Regions from separate parts of the Streptococcus sp. oral taxon 061 genome, predicted to be linked through region 2. Evidence: predicted binding sites of a transcription regulator. Region 2 holds the regulator's gene; each other region holds the start of a gene.
The links. Region 2 encodes CtsR, which represses protease genes until heat stress. Its sites were predicted from a motif close to TTGGTCAAAAAAGGTCAAANA; they were not measured.
Positions count from the first base shown of each region.

Region 1 (5,761 bases), 680 kb from region 2:
AATAAATACTCCAGTCATGAGGAAGGTTCAACTTAGACCAATCATGAACATCTACATCTTTCTTAGAAAAATCACCCTGAGAATTTAATTTAAAGTACCAGTCTTTGTTGAAATTTTGTTTTCTTTCTTGTAAAAGTTGGTCTTCTTTTTCTTTCTCCTTAGTCACTTGAGGTAATGCTGTTGCAGAAGTATTTTCTTCCTTAACTTTATCACTAGTTACTGGTTTATTCTGATTAGCTTCAGTAGCATGTTCTTCCAAAACTGCTGGCTTTTCAGAACTAGCTTCTGAAACTGTAGGCGCTTTTTCAGCCACTTCAGCAGCTGGTTTTTCAGCTTTATCTTCCTTAGGACTAACTACTTCCGCTTTCTTTTCTTCCTTAGGACTTGTTACCTCAGGCTCTTTTTCTTCCGTTGCTGGTTTTGCGGGTTCAACCGCATCATTTTCTTCTTTTTCAGTAGCCTTATCTTGTGGGCCATTTTGCTCAGCTTTTGCAATGGCTGCAGCTAGATCATCTGGAAGTTTATCTAAAGGTTGAACTTGATGAACTGTTTCTTCGCTAGGACTAGCTGTTTCTGCTTCAGCTGCTTGCGCTACCTGAAGGCCAAATATACTGGCTCCAATCATAACTGAAGCTGCACCAATAGCAAACTTACGAATACTAAAATGACACCGTTTTTCAAAAAATCTCTTATCCATTATGGTTCCTTTCTAAGTTATAGTAAGCGATTACATTTTTCTTCAAAAAATAAACCTCCCTCTAGACGCTTACTTATTTTTGCATATACATATTGATGTTTTTAATATATCAAAATAGTAGAACTTTTTCAATAATTTGTAGAAGTTTTACTGGAATTTTAGTAGAAATCGAGCAAAAAAAAGCAAGCCCTTTTTAGAACTTGCTCTTTAAATACCTATTAATGATTGTACTCGAGATTAGTCTTTATCCAGCCTTCTTAAAGCAGCCTGATAGGTCTGCTCCATTAGCATGGTAATGGTCATAGGTCCTACTCCACCAGGTACAGGTGTGATATGGCTAGCGACTGATGCAACAGCATCGTAGTCAACATCTCCACAGAGCTTGCCATTTTCATCTCGGTTCATCCCCACATCAATGACAACTGCTCCAGGTTTGACAAAATCAGCAGTCACGAACTTAGCACGGCCGATTGCTACTACAAGAATGTCGGCTTTAGAAGCTACTTGGGCTAGATTGTGGGTGCGAGAGTGGGTCAAGGTTACAGTTGCATTTTTAGCCAAAAGCAACTGGGCCATTGGTTTACCAACGATATTTGAACGACCAATAACGACTGCATTTTTACCTTCTAAGTCAATCCCATACTCATGAAACATCTCCATAATCCCTGCTGGAGTTGAAGGAATCATGACTGGGTGACCAGACCAAAGACGCCCCATGTTGAGTGGATGAAAACCATCCACATCTTTTTCAGGGTCAATGGCTAGTAGAATAGCTTCTTCATTGATGTGTTTTGGTAATGGCAACTGTACCAAAATCCCATGCCATGCTGGATCTTGGTTGTATTTGGCAATCAACTCCAACAATTCCTCTTGAGTAATGGTCTCCGGAACACGTACAACTTCACTTTGGAAGCCCGCTGCGATAGCTGAACGTTCCTTGTTACGAACGTAAACCTGGCTAGCAGGATTGTCCCCAACCAAAATAACCACCAAACCAGGAACCAAGCCTGTCTCTTCCTTTAGTTTGGCTGTTTTTTCAGCCAGTTGTCCTTGTAGCTTGGCTGCTAAAGCCTTCCCATCAATAATCTGTGTCATGTATTTTCTCTTTTCTAACAAATATCTTTTATTATAACAAAAAATCGCTCGACCTTCTAACACTTCTTACCTAAGATACCCTATAGTCTGAAACTATAAGAAAAAGCCCCCTTGGAGCTTTTCTAATAAACGATATTTTACAAAACCTTACTCAAGAAATCCTTGGTTCTTTGTTCTTGTGTTTGGTCAAAAATTTGCTCAGGTGTTCCATCCTCGACAACTACACCGTCAGCCATAAAAATAACACGGTCTGCTACTTCACGCGCAAATCCCATCTCATGTGTTACAATGACCATAGTCATACCTGACTTAGCAAGTTCTTGCATAACTGCTAGTACTTCCCCTACCATTTCTGGGTCTAGGGCAGAAGTCGGTTCATCAAAGAGTAGGACATCTGGTTCCATGGCAAGACCACGCGCGATAGCAATACGTTGTTGCTGACCTCCAGACAAACTTTGTGGATAGGCATCAGCCTTATCTGGCAAACCAACCTTCTCCAAGAGCTCATGCGCTCTCTTTTCAGCCACTTCCTTACTTTCTCCCTTAGTCTTAATTGGAGAAAGTGTAATGTTTTCCATAACTGTCATATTTGGGAAGAGATTGAATTGTTGGAAAACCATTCCCATCTTTTCACGCATAGCAAAGAGGTCGTTTTTCTTATCCGTAATGTCAACACCTTCAAAAATAACCTTGCCTTTTGTCGCTTCTTCGAGGAGATTCATAGAGCGAAGGAGGGTTGACTTACCGCTACCAGATGGTCCAATAATGACCACTACTTCCCCTTTTTTAATTTCAAGATCAATCCCTTTTAAAACTTCATTTTTTCCAAAACTTTTATGAAGGTTTTCAATTTTTATAAGTGTTTCAGTCATTATTTTTTATCTCCTTGTCCCATACGATTTTCAAAAGCTTTCAAGGCCAGCGTCAAGATAGAGGTCATAATCAAGTAGTAAAAGGCTGCGAATAGAAGTGGAGTTAAAGGTAAGTATGTGGTTGTTGACACCGTAGTAGCTCCATTCCACAACTCCATAACCCCGATAGCTGACAAGAGCGAGCTATCCTTGATAATGGTAATAAACTCATTCCCCAAGGCTGGTAAAATATTCTTGATAGCCTGTGGTAAAATGACATAGCGCATAGCATTTTTAGGGCGAATCCCTAGTGAATAGGCTGCTTCTAGTTGTCCTTTTGGCACTGCATTAATCCCAGCACGAACTGTTTCTGATACATAGGCACCACTATTCATAGAGATAATGATAATCCCTGGGATCAAACGAGTAAGATCAACATCTAAAATCCCAATTTGAATCGTTGGAGCACTAATATGCATCAGGGCAAAAGCAATCATAATCTGCACCATCATCGGTGTCCCACGGAAGACCCAGATATATAGATTAGCAAACCAAGCAAGTGGTTTAATCTTCGAACGTTGTGCAAAGGCCAGCAGCACTCCTAGAATGGTCCCCAAGAAGACCACCAAGATAGATATGATAATTGTTACAACGGCACCATAGTTAAAATACGGTAGATATTTCGGTAAAAAAGAAAAATTCATGGATACTCTACTTTCTATTTTTAATATTTAAACTCAAAACTTGTATAAGGATAACATATTTTGCATAAAAATTCAACATTTTCTCCTAATATTTTCAATAAATTTTCAAAGACGATAGAAATAGCGAGAAATCTTAGTTTTTTTCTAGTCAAGTGGAGTCTGTTTATGGTAAAATAGTAAAGATAAGAAATGGAGGAGAATCAAAATGGAATCACATTTGGTTAGAATCATCAATCGCTTAGAAGCAATGACAAAAGATGGTGGTAACTTAAAACGTAACTTTGAACGCGAAGGAGTTGTTGTCGCAGAGGTTGCTTTTAACTACGACGAAGAAAACGGACCACTCTTTACACTTCGTGACGTTGAAGCTCGTGAAACCTATACATTTGACAGCATCGACCTCATTGCGATGGAAATCTACGAACTTTTATACTAATAGTTGAATATGGGCTGGAGAATACTCCTGCTTTGACCAATGAAAATCCTTTTTGCATGACAAATGGGATTTTTATTTTTATCACTAAAGTCTAGTAAGAATTGCCTGGAATGTTTAATTGTAACAAGCAATCTTTTTGCTTGCTTTCCCCTTTAATCATGATATAATGAGACTAAAGCACTTTGACTATTTTTGACCTTTCTATTTTAGTCAAAGCCAAGAAAGAAACGAGGTAGAGGTATGCTCTGTCAAAATTGTAAAATCAATGACTCAACGATCCATCTTTACACTAATCTGAATGGGCAACAAAAGCAAATCGATCTTTGCCAAAATTGCTACAAAATTATCAAAACAGATCCTAACAATAGCTTGTTCAAAGGCATTACAGATTTAAACAATCGTGATTTTGATCCATTTGGAGACTTCTTCAACGACCTGAACAACTTTAGACCTTCTTCTAATAATAATGTTCCTCCAACCCAGTCAGGTGGCGGTTACGGTGGTAATGGGGGTTATGGTTCTCAAAATCGTGGACCAGCTCAAACACCTCCTCCTAGTCAAGAAAAAGGACTCTTGGATGAGTATGGTATCAATATTACCGAGATTGCCCGTCGTGGAAATGTCGACCCAGTTATCGGCCGTGACGAAGAAATCATCCGTGTCATTGAAATCCTCAACCGCAGAACTAAAAACAACCCAGTACTGATTGGGGAGCCTGGTGTTGGTAAGACAGCAGTTGTCGAAGGCTTAGCACAGAAAATTGTAGACGGTGATGTTCCCCACAAACTTCAAGGGAAAGAAGTCATCCGCCTAGATGTCGTGAGTCTTGTTCAAGGCACAGGAATTCGTGGACAGTTCGAAGAGCGCATGCAAAAACTCATGGAAGAAATCCGTGAGCGCAAAGATGTCATCCTCTTTATCGACGAAATTCACGAAATTGTCGGTGCTGGTTCTGCTGGAGACGGGAATATGGATGCAGGCAATATCCTCAAACCAGCCCTATCTCGTGGCGAACTTCAGTTAGTGGGTGCTACTACCCTCAATGAATACCGCATCATCGAAAAAGATGCTGCCCTTGAGCGCCGTATGCAACCTGTCAAAGTTGATGAACCAACTGTGGAAGAGACCATTATTATTCTTAAAGGTATTCAAAAGAAATACGAAGATTACCACCACGTTCATTATACTGACGGAGCTATCGAAGCCGCTGCTACTCTTTCTAATCGCTACATCCAAGATCGTTTCTTGCCAGATAAGGCTATTGACCTTTTAGATGAAGCTGGTTCAAAAATGAACTTAACCTTGAATTTTGTGGATCCAAAGGTTATCGACCAACGCTTAATCGAAGCGGAAAATCTCAAGGCTCAAGCAACTCGTGACGAAGATTTTGAAAAAGCCGCCTACTTCCGTGATCAGATTGCCAAATATAAGGAAATGCAAAAGACAAAGGTAACGGATCAGGATACTCCAATCATCAGTGAAAAGACGATTGAACACATCATTGAACAAAAAACTAATATTCCAGTTGGCGACCTTAAAGAAAAAGAACAGTCTCAACTGATCAACCTAGCAGATGATCTCAAGGCACATGTTATTGGCCAAGATGATGCTGTTGATAAGATTGCCAAGGCTATCCGTCGTAACCGTGTTGGTCTCGGTACTCCAAACCGTCCAATCGGTAGCTTCCTCTTTGTTGGTCCTACTGGCGTCGGTAAGACAGAACTTTCTAAACAACTAGCTATTGAGCTTTTTGGTTCTGCTGATAGCATGATTCGCTTTGATATGAGCGAATACATGGAAAAACATAGTGTTGCCAAACTCGTCGGTGCCCCTCCAGGATACGTCGGTTATGATGAGGCTGGACAATTGACCGAGAAAGTCCGTCGCAACCCCTACTCACTTATCCTCTTAGATGAGGTCGAAAAAGCCCATCCGGATGTCATGCATATGTTCCTTCAAGTTTTGGATGATGGGCGTT
Region 1 is NZ_CP058258.1:542,959-548,719, reverse strand. Features, by position in the region: gene HW271_RS02650 (SIALI-17 repeat-containing surface protein) at 1-697, opposite strand, end outside; gene HW271_RS02645 (bifunctional methylenetetrahydrofolate dehydrogenase/methenyltetrahydrofolate cyclohydrolase) at 935-1,792, opposite strand; gene HW271_RS02640 (amino acid ABC transporter ATP-binding protein) at 1,930-2,664, opposite strand; gene HW271_RS02635 (amino acid ABC transporter permease) at 2,664-3,347, opposite strand; gene HW271_RS02630 (DUF1797 family protein) at 3,553-3,783, shown strand; gene HW271_RS02625 (ATP-dependent Clp protease ATP-binding subunit) at 4,024-5,761, shown strand, end outside.
Region 1: the regulator CtsR is predicted to act here: its motif matches at 3,963-3,983, upstream of HW271_RS02625 (ATP-dependent Clp protease ATP-binding subunit).

Region 2 (5,761 bases):
AATGACCTGATTTACCCAATGATGGTGGTTGTCCAGACCATACCGACCATTGCCATAGCGCCTATTCTGGTTTTGTGGCTTGGTTATGGAATCTTGCCCAAGATTGTCTTGATTATCTTGACGACAACTTTTCCTATCATCGTCAGTATTTTGGATGGATTTAGGCATTGTGACAAGGACATGCTGACCTTGTTTAGTTTGATGCGAGCAAATCCTTGGCAAATCCTTTGGCATTTTAAAATCCCTGTCAGCCTGCCCTACTTTTATGCAGGATTGAGGGTCAGTGTCTCCTACGCCTTTATCACAACAGTTGTATCCGAGTGGTTGGGAGGCTTTGAAGGACTTGGTGTCTACATGATTCAGTCCAAGAAACTGTTTCAGTATGATACCATGTTTGCGATTATTATTCTGGTATCGCTTATCAGCCTTCTGGGTATGAAGTTGGTCGATGTCAGTGAAAAATATGTGATTAAATGGAAACGTTCATAGAACAATAACGTTTGAGAAAAAGAAAAGAGGAAATAAAAATGAAGAAAAAATGGAAAGTGTTTTTAACGATTGTAACAGCTCTTGTAGCTGTCGTGCTTGTGGCTTGTGGTCAAGGAACTGCTTCTAAGGATAACAAAGAAGCAGAACTCAAAAAAATTGACTTTATCCTAGACTGGACACCAAATACCAACCACACAGGACTTTATGTAGCTAAGGAAAAAGGCTATTTCAAGGAAGCTGGAGTGGACGTTGATTTGAAATTGCCACCAGAAGAGAGTTCATCTGATTTAGTAATCAACGGTAAGGCGCCATTCGCTATCTATTTCCAAGACTATATGGCTAAGAAATTGGAAAAAGGGGCAGGCATTACTGCCGTTGCAGCGATTGTAGAACACAATACATCAGGAATTATCTCTCGTAAGTCTGACAATATCAATAGTCCAAAAGATTTGGTTGGTAAGAAATACGGAACCTGGAATGACCCGACTGAGCTTGCTATGTTGAAAACCTTGGTAGAATCTCAAGGTGGAGACTTTGAGAAGGTTGAAAAAGTACCAAATAACGACTCAAACTCTATCACACCGATTGCCAACGGCGTATTTGACTCTGCTTGGATTTATTATGGTTGGGATGGAATCCTTGCCAAATCTCAAGGTGTGGATGCAAACTTTATGTATTTGAAAGACTATGTAAAAGAGTTTGACTACTACTCACCAGTTATCATCGCTAACAACGATTATCTGAAAGACAATAAAGAAGAAGCTCGTAAAGTTATCCAAGCCATCAAAAAAGGCTACCAATATGCCATGGAGCACCCAGAAGAAGCTGCAGATATCCTCATCAAAAATGCACCTGAACTCAAAGATAAACGTGACTTTGTCATCGAATCTCAGAAATACTTGTCAAAAGAATATGCAAGTGACAAGGAAAAATGGGGACAATTTGATGCCGATCGCTGGAATGCCTTCTACAAATGGGATAAGGAAAATGGAATCCTCAAGGAAGACTTGACTGATAAAGGATTTACCAACGAATTTGTAAAATAATGACAGAAATTAGACTAGAACACGTAAGCTATGCCTACGATGATGAAAAGATTTTAGAGGATATTAACCTGCAAGTGACTTCAGGTGAAGTTGTCTCTATCCTAGGCCCCAGTGGTGTAGGAAAGACAACCCTCTTTAACCTGATTGCAGGCATTTTAGAAGTCCAGTCAGGACGAATCATTCTTGACGGAGAGGAAAATCCTAAGGGGCGCGTGAGCTATATGTTACAAAAGGATCTGCTTTTGGAACATAAGACGGTGCTAGGAAATATCATCTTGCCCCTCTTAATTCAAAAGGTAGATAAGGCAGAAGCTATTGCCAAAGCAGATGAAATTCTTGCTACCTTTCAGTTGACGGCTGTAAGGGATAAGTACCCTCATGAACTCAGTGGTGGGATGCGCCAGCGTGTGGCTTTACTTCGTACCTATCTTTTCGGACATAAGCTTTTTCTTCTAGACGAGGCATTTAGTGCCTTGGATGAGATGACCAAAATGGAACTTCATGCCTGGTATCTTGATATTCATAAACAGCTAGGCCTGACGACACTTATCATCACCCATAGTATCGAGGAGGCCCTTAACCTTAGTGATCGGATTTATATCTTGAAAAATCGCCCGGGACAGATTGTTTCTGAAGTCAAACTCGACTGGTCTGAAACTGAAGACAAGGAAGTTCAAAAAATTGCCTATAAACGGAAAATTTTAGAGGAATTGGGCTTGAATAATTAGAAATATAGAGAGTTGGTGAGGTTGATACTTTGCCATCTCTTTTTTGTCTATAAATGGAAATTCTGATAGATAAAAAGTGATATAATTGACTTATGGTGTTATGATGAAAAAAGATGAAATTAAAAAATATTTAGACACAGATCTTGAATTTAATGTTAATGGCCGAGGTGCTTGTTTCTTATCTAGCATTTGTGTAGCTGGTTATGATTATGAAGGTCAGAAGTTTGATACAATTGATGAAGCTATGGAAGCTAAAGTTTTTGATGGTAAAAGTTTAGTAGATATATGGGATGAAGTTTTTCTACAAATATCTTAAAATAAAAAATATGGACACATTATTGCAATAGATGATAGAAAGAGCATGAATGATGTTAAATAATGAACTAAATGACTATAACAAAACAGACTCATCTGATGAAATAGATGAACTCATTACTTCGGAGTCTAATCTTGAAGGGTACAGTGATTTTTACAAAGATAGTGAAGAGTCAAAAGTTTGGTGGATTGATAAGATAGATGTTAGAGGAGAAATATTATTCAGCTTTGACCAGAAAAAAATTTATAACCTTTTTCGTGATTATCCTCACAATATGACTGAAGAAGAAGTTAGAATTTTTGATAGAGAAAATCCTTACTGGAGAGATTTTTTCTCGGATAGAATATGAACTATAGTAGAAAAAACTGTGAAAAATTCACACTACAAAAAACTTCGGTATACCATTAATGATACCGAAGTTTTTTTCTAGACTTTACGAAATATTTCTTAGATTTGATGATAAATAACATACTTTCAAAGGATTTGAAAGCTAGGTGTAATTTTGTTATTATAACATAAGTGTAGAATAGAGAATGGAATAAGGCATAGTTTGCTATCGGGAGCAATTTTAAAAGTCAGTATTTTCAAGGATTAAGCCCTAAAAGTTTGACTTATAGAGTCGTAAATGATAGTATAGTCAAAGATAGTCAAAGTTTAAGAAGGAGGTAGCAAGCTATGAAATTTAAAAATACATCGGATCATATTGAAGCCTATATCAAGGCAATTTTAGAACAATCTGGTATCGTAGAATTGCAACGAAGCCAGCTAGCGGATACCTTTCAAGTGGTACCTAGCCAGATTAACTATGTGATTAAAACTCGTTTTACAGAGAGTAGAGGATATCTAGTTGAGAGTAAACGTGGTGGTGGGGGTTATATTCGCATTGGTCGAATTGAATTTTCTAACCATCATGATATGCTCCGCGATTTGTTGTATTCAGTGGGTGAAGAAGTCAGCCAAGTTATCTTTGAAGATGTTTTAAAACTTTTACTTGAACAAGAACTCTTGACTCGTCAGGAGATGAATCTGTTAGTTGCAACGGCCTCAGATCGTGTTTTGGGCGAGGAAGCTGATTATATTCGTGCGAATATGCTTCGTCAGATATTGCATGAAGTAGATAGAAAAGGAAAATAAAATTTAATGGAATATTCAAAAGCATTGAGAGAATGTATAGACAGTGCCTTTCTAGTGGCGAGTCGCTTTGGAGCAGACTACCTGGAGTCTTGGCACCTACTGATTGCTATGGCTAATCATAGCTACAGTGTTGCTGGAGCAACTTTGAACGAGTTTCCATATGAAATTGATCGTTTAGAGGAGGTAGCTGTTGAATTAACAGAGGCAAACTTTAACCACAAGGAAGATTACAAGGAACTCCCTTTTTCCTATCGTTTAAACGTCTTGATGTTGGAGGCGGAACATGTTGCCTCCGTTGTACATGCAAAAGCATTGGGAACTGAGCACCTTCTCTACGCAATCTTGCATGACGGCAATGCTTTAGCTACTCGCATTTTGGAAAAAGCAGGATTTTCTTATGAAGACCAGAAGGACCAAGTCAAGATTGCTGGACTTCGTCGTAGCCTTGAAGCGCGTGCTGGTTGGACAAAGGAAGATTTGAAGGCTCTACGTCAGCGCCATCGCTCAGTAGCAGATAAGCAAAACTCCATGGCTAATATGATGGGCATGCCTCAAACTCCAAGTGGTGGTTTGGAAGATTACACTCATGATCTCACAGAGCAAGCTCGTTCAGGCAAATTGGAGCCAGTTATCGGACGTGATCAAGAAATCTCTCGTATGATTCAAATTTTGAGCCGGAAGACAAAGAATAATCCTGTACTAGTTGGTGACGCAGGTGTTGGTAAAACAGCTCTAGCACTTGGACTAGCTCAGCGAATTGCTAGTGGAGATGTACCGGTTGAAATGGCTAAGATGCGAGTCTTAGAACTCGATTTGATGAATGTGGTTGCAGGGACACGTTTCCGTGGTGATTTTGAAGAGCGCATGAACAACATCATTAAAGACATTGAGGAAGATGGTCAGGTTATTCTCTTTATAGATGAGCTCCATACCATCATGGGTTCAGGGAGCGGGATTGATTCGACCTTGGATGCAGCCAATATCTTGAAGCCAGCCTTGGCGCGTGGAACTTTGAGAACGGTTGGTGCCACCACTCAGGAAGAATACCAAAAACACATCGAAAAAGACGCAGCCCTTTCTCGTCGCTTTGCAAAAGTGATGATTGAGGAGCCGAGCGTGGCTGACAGTATGGCTATCTTACAGGGCTTGAAAGCAACTTATGAGAAGCACCACCATGTCCAAATTACAGACGATGCTGTAGAAACAGCTGTTAAAATGGCGCATCGCTATTTGACAAGCCGTCACTTGCCAGACTCAGCGATTGACCTTTTGGATGAAGCAGCAGCGACAGTCCAAAACAAATCGAAACATGTGAAATCAGATGAGTCAGGTTTAACAGCAGCTGACAAGGCCTTGATGGATGGCAAATGGAAGCAAGCAGCGCAGCTCATTTCAAAAGAGCAGGTAACCCCTGTTTACAAAGATGTCGTAAAAGAATCTGATATTTTGACAACCTTGAGTCGCTTGTCAGGCATTCCAGTTCAAAAATTGACGCAAACAGATGCTAAGAAGTATCTCAATCTTGAAGCTGAACTCCACAAGCGTGTGATTGAGCAAGAACAAGCAGTATCTAGTATCAGTCGTGCCATTCGCCGAAATCAATCAGGTATTCGCAATAACAAACGTCCAATTGGATCCTTTATGTTCTTAGGACCAACTGGTGTTGGTAAAACTGAATTGGCTAAGGCTTTGGCAGAAGTCCTCTTTGATGACGAATCTGCCCTTATCCGCTTTGATATGAGTGAGTACATGGAGAAATTTGCAGCTAGCCGTCTCAACGGAGCTCCTCCAGGTTATGTAGGCTATGAAGAAGGTGGAGAGTTGACTGAGAAGGTCCGCAATAAACCATATTCAGTCTTGCTTTTTGACGAGGTAGAAAAGGCTCACCCAGATATCTTTAATGTTCTCTTGCAGGTCTTAGATGATGGTGTCTTGACGGACAGTAAAGGCCGTAAGGTTGATTTTTCAAATACCATCATTATCATGACGTCGAACCTTGGTGCGACAGCTCTTCGTGATGACAAGACAGTCGGTTTTGGAGCTAAGGA
Region 2 is NZ_CP058258.1:1,629,717-1,635,477, reverse strand. Features, by position in the region: gene HW271_RS08020 (ABC transporter permease) at 1-489, shown strand, start outside; gene HW271_RS08015 (ABC transporter substrate-binding protein) at 528-1,535, shown strand; gene HW271_RS08010 (ABC transporter ATP-binding protein) at 1,535-2,263, shown strand; gene HW271_RS08005 (hypothetical protein) at 2,367-2,579, shown strand; gene HW271_RS08000 (hypothetical protein) at 2,629-2,928, shown strand; gene HW271_RS07995 (CtsR family transcriptional regulator) at 3,255-3,713, shown strand; gene HW271_RS07990 (ATP-dependent Clp protease ATP-binding subunit) at 3,720-5,761, shown strand, end outside.

Region 3 (5,761 bases), 410 kb from region 2:
ATCCTCAGTAGCTAGTTTAAGATGAGATAGATTTTCAAAATTCTCCCACCAGACTTTTCCTTCGTCTGAAGACTGGAGTTCACCAGTAAAGTGTTCTGTCTTGTAAAAAAGTACGACATAGCGAAAATCAGCATCATCATACCAATCTTTGATACCACAGAGTTGGGGTTTGGAAATGGTCAGACCAGTTTCTTCTTTCACTTCACGAATGACGGCATCGACAAAGGATTCACCACGTTCAACATGCCCACCAGGAAAAGTAATGCCAGGCCAGTCAGGATTAACTCGGTCTTGAACTAGAACCTTGTCTCCGTTTTGAATCATACACATATTGACAAATTCGACTGATTCTCTTCTGTTCATAGGCTTCTCCTTCGTATTTCTTAATCATAATGTAGACTTCCTGCCACCCATCCGGTACAGAGGGCAGAAGTGATGTTAAAGCCACCTGTGTGGGCATTAATATCCAGTACCTCGCCAGCAAAGTGAAGTCCAGGAACCAGTTTGCTTTCCAGAGTTTTAGGATTAATTTCCTTGAGACTAACGCCACCTTTGGTCACAAAGGATTTAGCCAAGGACATCTTACCAGTAACAGGGATTTTGAAGGCCTTGATAGACTGGATAAGTTGGTCGCGTTCTTTTTCAGTTAGCTGTTTGACTTTTTCTGGATAGCCTTGCACAAAGAATTCTGCCAAGCGTTCAGGCAACAAGGCTTTTAAGGCATTTTTTAAGGATTTATCACGATTTTCTTCTAAAAATGCCACCAAGTCGCTCTCAGAAAGTTGAGGCAAGACATCCAAAGAAAGGACTTCACCTCCCTTGACTAAGCTTGACATACGCAGAGCAGCAGGACCAGATAAACCAAAGTGGGTAAAGAGCAGATCATGAGTGATGACATGCTTGCCATAGCTTAGAGTCACATCATCCAGCGAAATTCCCTGCAAGGCCTTATGCGGAAAATCTGTCAATAAAGGACTTTCAGCGGCTTCGAGCTCAGTAATGGTATGCTTAAAATGGCGAGCAATCTCGTGACCAAATCCAGTTGAACCAGTAGAAGGATAGGATTTGCCACCTGTTGTGACAATGAGTTTATCACAAGTGAAGGTTTGGTCTGCGGACTTAAGGACAAACTGGTCATCTATCTTTTTAACAGAAACAATCTCTGTTTGAGTGGCAATTTGCCCGCCTAGTTCCGTAATTTTCTTCTCCAGAGCTTCGATAATGGTTCGCGATTTATCGCTGGCTGGAAAGACACGTCCGTGGTCTTCAACCTTGAGTTTAACACCATTTTCTGTGAAAAAGTTGATGATATCATGGTTATCAAACTGGGAGAAGACGCTGTATAGAAAGCGCCCATTTCCAGGAATGCCGGCTAATAGGTCATCTAGGGTTCCGTTGTTAGTGACGTTGCAACGACCACCACCAGTTCCAGCTAATTTTTTTCCAAGTTTTCTATTTTTTTCGATGAGAAGTGTTTTCTGCCCGTAAAAGCTACTGGAAATTGTAGCCATCATACCAGCAGGACCACCTCCGATGACAATAGTATCAAAATGTTTCATAAGAGTATTGTACCATAAAAAAACAAGAGATGATTAGACATCTCTTGTCAGATTTATTAGTTGATTTCGTATCCCATGAGGAGCCCGCCTTCTTCTGCATAAAAACTGCAAAGCCCAGAAGTAGGGATAATTTTAATATTAGCTTGCGGGTACTTTTCTCGCAAGAGTTCTGAGAGTTGTTGGCAGAATTTTTCATTGCTACGATGAGCCATGACGATACGGCCACCGGCATAGCCAGCTTTGAGCAATTCTTCATAAGCAGCTTGAAGTGATTTTTTAGCACCACGAGCTTTTTGGAGGAGTTCCAAGGTTCCAGTTTCACTTGCTTCGCCAACCATACGAATATTGAGTAGCCCGACAACTGTACCAATAAGCTTACTTAGGCGACCGTTTTTAACCAGGTTATCAACCTTAGCAAGAACGAACAACAACTTCGTTTTTTCTTGGTAAGTAGTAATAACTTCAACCACCTCTTCAAATGAAAGTCCTTGGTGAATCAAGTCATTGATTTTCTCAACAATTAAGTCAACCTCTCCACCAGCAGACAAACTATCAATAACGTGAATCTGAGTATCAGGGTGTTCTTCGAGATAGATATTCTTAGCTAATTGAGCGCTATTGTGGCTACCAGAGAGAGTTCCAGTGATAGTCACTACAAAAATATGTTTGGCACCTTCAAAAGCACGTAAGTAATCATCAGGACTAGGGCAAGCTGATTTAGAAGCTTCAGAAGTCGCATACATAGTTTCCATCATCTGATCAATATCCAGATTGGCATCATCGACAAAGACTTGATCTGCTACCTGAATCTTTAAGGGGACACTGACAAATTCAGTATCAAAAGCAGGGTTTTCCAGTTGGCGATAATCACAACCAGAGTCAGCTACAATCTTCCAAGTCATAGAAATTCTCCATCTTTATCACTTATACATTGACAAAGGTTCTGTCTTTTTTTACAATTATATCATGAAAGCCCTTGAAACAAAAGTAGTACCTCTCTGTTGTCACAAGTAGAAAGAAATTGTTATGTCTGAACGTAAAATATCTGAAAAATCGCTTGAAAACCTTAGAAAATCAAACCAAGAATCTAATTTGCTAACCAGAGAAGCGATTGAAACAGCTCTTTTGCAACTCTTGGAGAAAAAGGACTTGGCTAAGATTAGCATTTCTGAGTTAGTCAAGCGTGCTGGCGTTTCTCGTGCAGCTTTTTATCGAAATTATGATTCAAAAGAAGAGATTTTAGAAAGTGTCTTTAAACGTAGCGTCCATAACATCATGGAGCAATTGAGTCATTACGATGTTAAAACGGATCTCTATCTGGTTTGGGTTCATCTTTTTCGAGAAGCCAAGAAAGAAGCCAAGGTTATTCAGCTTGCCCTGGACTATCACTTAGAAAAAATCTTTGTGCAAGCTATGCAAGAATTTCTAGAAAAATACTACGGGAAATCAAAAGGTGTCAGCTCTTACCTGCATTCATTTTGGAGTTCGGCCATCGTATCGGTCTTGCTTAAATGGATCAAGGATGGGATGAAGGTACCTGCTGAAAAAATCGCAGATCTACGCCTGCCATTTTTCAAAAAATAAGTTAAGAGGAGAAAAACTATGACAGAAAAAAGACTAGCTTGGGATGAGTATTTTGCTGCTCAAGCCCTATTGATTGCCAATCGTTCAACCTGTAAGCGTGCCAAGGTAGGAGCCGTTTTAGTTAAGGATAACAAGGTTGTTTCAACAGGCTATAATGGCTCTGTATCAGGAACAGAACATTGTATTGACCACGATTGTCTGGTGATTGAAGGCCACTGTGTCCGCACTCTTCATGCAGAGGTAAATGCTATTTTACAAGGGGCAGAGCGTGGCGTTCCAAAGGGCTTTACAGCCTATGTCACTCATTTTCCATGCCTTAACTGTACCAAGCAGTTACTACAAGTAGGATGTGAGCGTGTAGTTTATATCAATCAATACCGTATGGATGACTATGCCCAGCATCTTTATCATGAAAAAGGAACGGAGTTGACTCATTTACCACTTGAAACAGTGCAAGCAGCTCTCCAAGCAGCTCACCTGATCTAGAATTTGTAAAAAAATAAATGGTTTAAAAAGCTTTTTAAGCCATTTTTTGATATAATAAGAAGAATAAATTGAAAGAAGGAATTCTGAAAATGGGAAAACTTGAAGTTATTAATCATCCACTGATTCAACACAAATTGTCAATCTTGCGTCGCACTGACACTTCTACAAAAGCTTTTCGTGAGTTAGTTAACGAGATTGCAATGTTGATGGGATATGAAGTACTTCGTGATCTTCCGCTTGAAGACGTTGAAATCGAAACACCTATCACAAAAACAGTTCAAAAACAGTTGGCTGGTAAAAAATTGGCAATTGTCCCAATCTTGCGTGCAGGTATTGGTATGGTTGATGGACTATTGAGTTTGGTTCCAGCGGCCAAAGTTGGGCACATTGGTATGTACCGTGACGAAGAAACCCTTCAACCAGTAGAATACTTAGTAAAATTACCTGAAGATATTGACCAACGTCAAATTTTTGTAGTTGACCCTATGCTTGCAACAGGTGGATCAGCGATTTTGGCTGTTGACTCCCTTAAAAAACGTGGGGCTTCAAACATCAAGTTTGTCTGCCTTGTATCTGCTCCTGAAGGGGTCAAAGCTCTCCAAGAAGCTCACCCAGATGTAGAAATCTTTACAGCAGCTTTGGATGAGCGTTTGAACGAACACGGCTATATTGTTCCAGGTCTTGGTGACGCAGGAGACCGCTTGTTCGGAACAAAATAAGATTCTAAGGTGATATTGAGACTATAGCTTAGTCTTAGTTTTGAAAGGAGGTTAAATTTTTGTATCTGTTATTAGGATAGAGCAAAAATTTGACCTTTTTTGACCAAAAATATATAATAATCCTATTAACAAAGAAATTAGAAATCAAAAAAGGAGAAATGAATGATTCCTGTAGTTATTGAACAAACAAGTCGTGGAGAACGCTCGTATGACATTTACTCACGTCTTCTTAAGGACCGCATTATCATGTTGACTGGACCAGTCGAAGACAATATGGCAAATTCAGTCATCGCCCAATTGCTTTTCTTGGATGCCCAAGATAGTACAAAAGATATTTACCTTTATGTAAACACTCCTGGAGGTTCTGTATCAGCTGGTTTGGCAATCGTTGATACTATGAACTTTATCAAGGCAGATGTCCAAACTATCGTTATGGGAATGGCAGCCTCAATGGGTACAATTATTGCTTCAAGTGGAGCAAAGGGCAAACGTTTCATGCTTCCAAATGCAGAATACATGATTCACCAACCAATGGGTGGTACAGGTGGTGGTACTCAGCAGACTGATATGGCCATTGCTGCTGAACACTTGCTTAAAACTCGTAAGACTTTAGAACAAATCCTAGCAGATAATTCTGGCAAATCAGTTGAGCAAATCCACGCAGACGCTGAACGTGATTACTGGATGAGTGCCCAAGAAACTCTTGACTACGGTTTTATTGACGAAATTATGGCTAATAATTCTTTGAATTAAACTACTAAAGCAAGCTCGACTGAGCTTGTTTTTTTTGATATAATAGAAGGAAGATTGTTAGAAGGAAGTTGAATTATGTTTCAAAAAGAGAATCGGTCTGGTCTGATTATCTATTTATACTATAATCGCGATGCTAAAAAACTCGCAAATTATGGTGATATTTGTTACCACTCAAAAAAACATCGTTACCTACAACTTTATGTCCCAACAGAAGAAGTGGAAGAGCTGGTAAATCGTTTAGGAAAAGAGAAATTTATCAAAAAAGTGAGAGTTTGTCATATTCAAGAATTGGAAACTCCTTTCGTTGGTAACCTATATAAAACCAACGAAAACGTTATCATTTAAAAAAGTGAGAGAAACTTGTTGACAATTTTCTGATAATTCGGTATATTCTTAACATGTAATTTAAATTGAACATAAAAAGGAGATAAACATGAAGAAAAAATTTGCATTATCACTTGTAGCTCTTGCAAGTACAGCTCTCTTAGCAGCTTGTGGGGAAGTGAAGTCAGGAGCTTCAAACACAACTGGTAACCCAATTGATGAAAAAGTTGTAAAAATTGGTTTCAACTTCGAAGAGACTGGAGCAGTAGCTGCTTACGGTACATCTGAACAAAAGGGTGCTCAACTTGCAGTTGATCAAATCAATGCTGCTGGTGG
Region 3 is NZ_CP058258.1:1,220,168-1,225,928, reverse strand. Features, by position in the region: gene HW271_RS06040 (8-oxo-dGTP diphosphatase) at 1-363, opposite strand, end outside; gene HW271_RS06035 (NAD(P)/FAD-dependent oxidoreductase) at 384-1,559, opposite strand; gene HW271_RS06030 (DegV family protein) at 1,616-2,461, opposite strand; gene HW271_RS06025 (TetR/AcrR family transcriptional regulator) at 2,586-3,143, shown strand; gene HW271_RS06020 (cytidine/deoxycytidylate deaminase family protein) at 3,162-3,629, shown strand; gene upp (uracil phosphoribosyltransferase) at 3,719-4,348, shown strand; gene clpP (ATP-dependent Clp protease proteolytic subunit ClpP) at 4,511-5,101, shown strand; gene HW271_RS06005 (YlbG family protein) at 5,177-5,446, shown strand; gene HW271_RS06000 (ABC transporter substrate-binding protein) at 5,535-5,761, shown strand, end outside.
Region 3: the regulator CtsR is predicted to act here: its motif matches at 4,435-4,455, upstream of clpP (ATP-dependent Clp protease proteolytic subunit ClpP).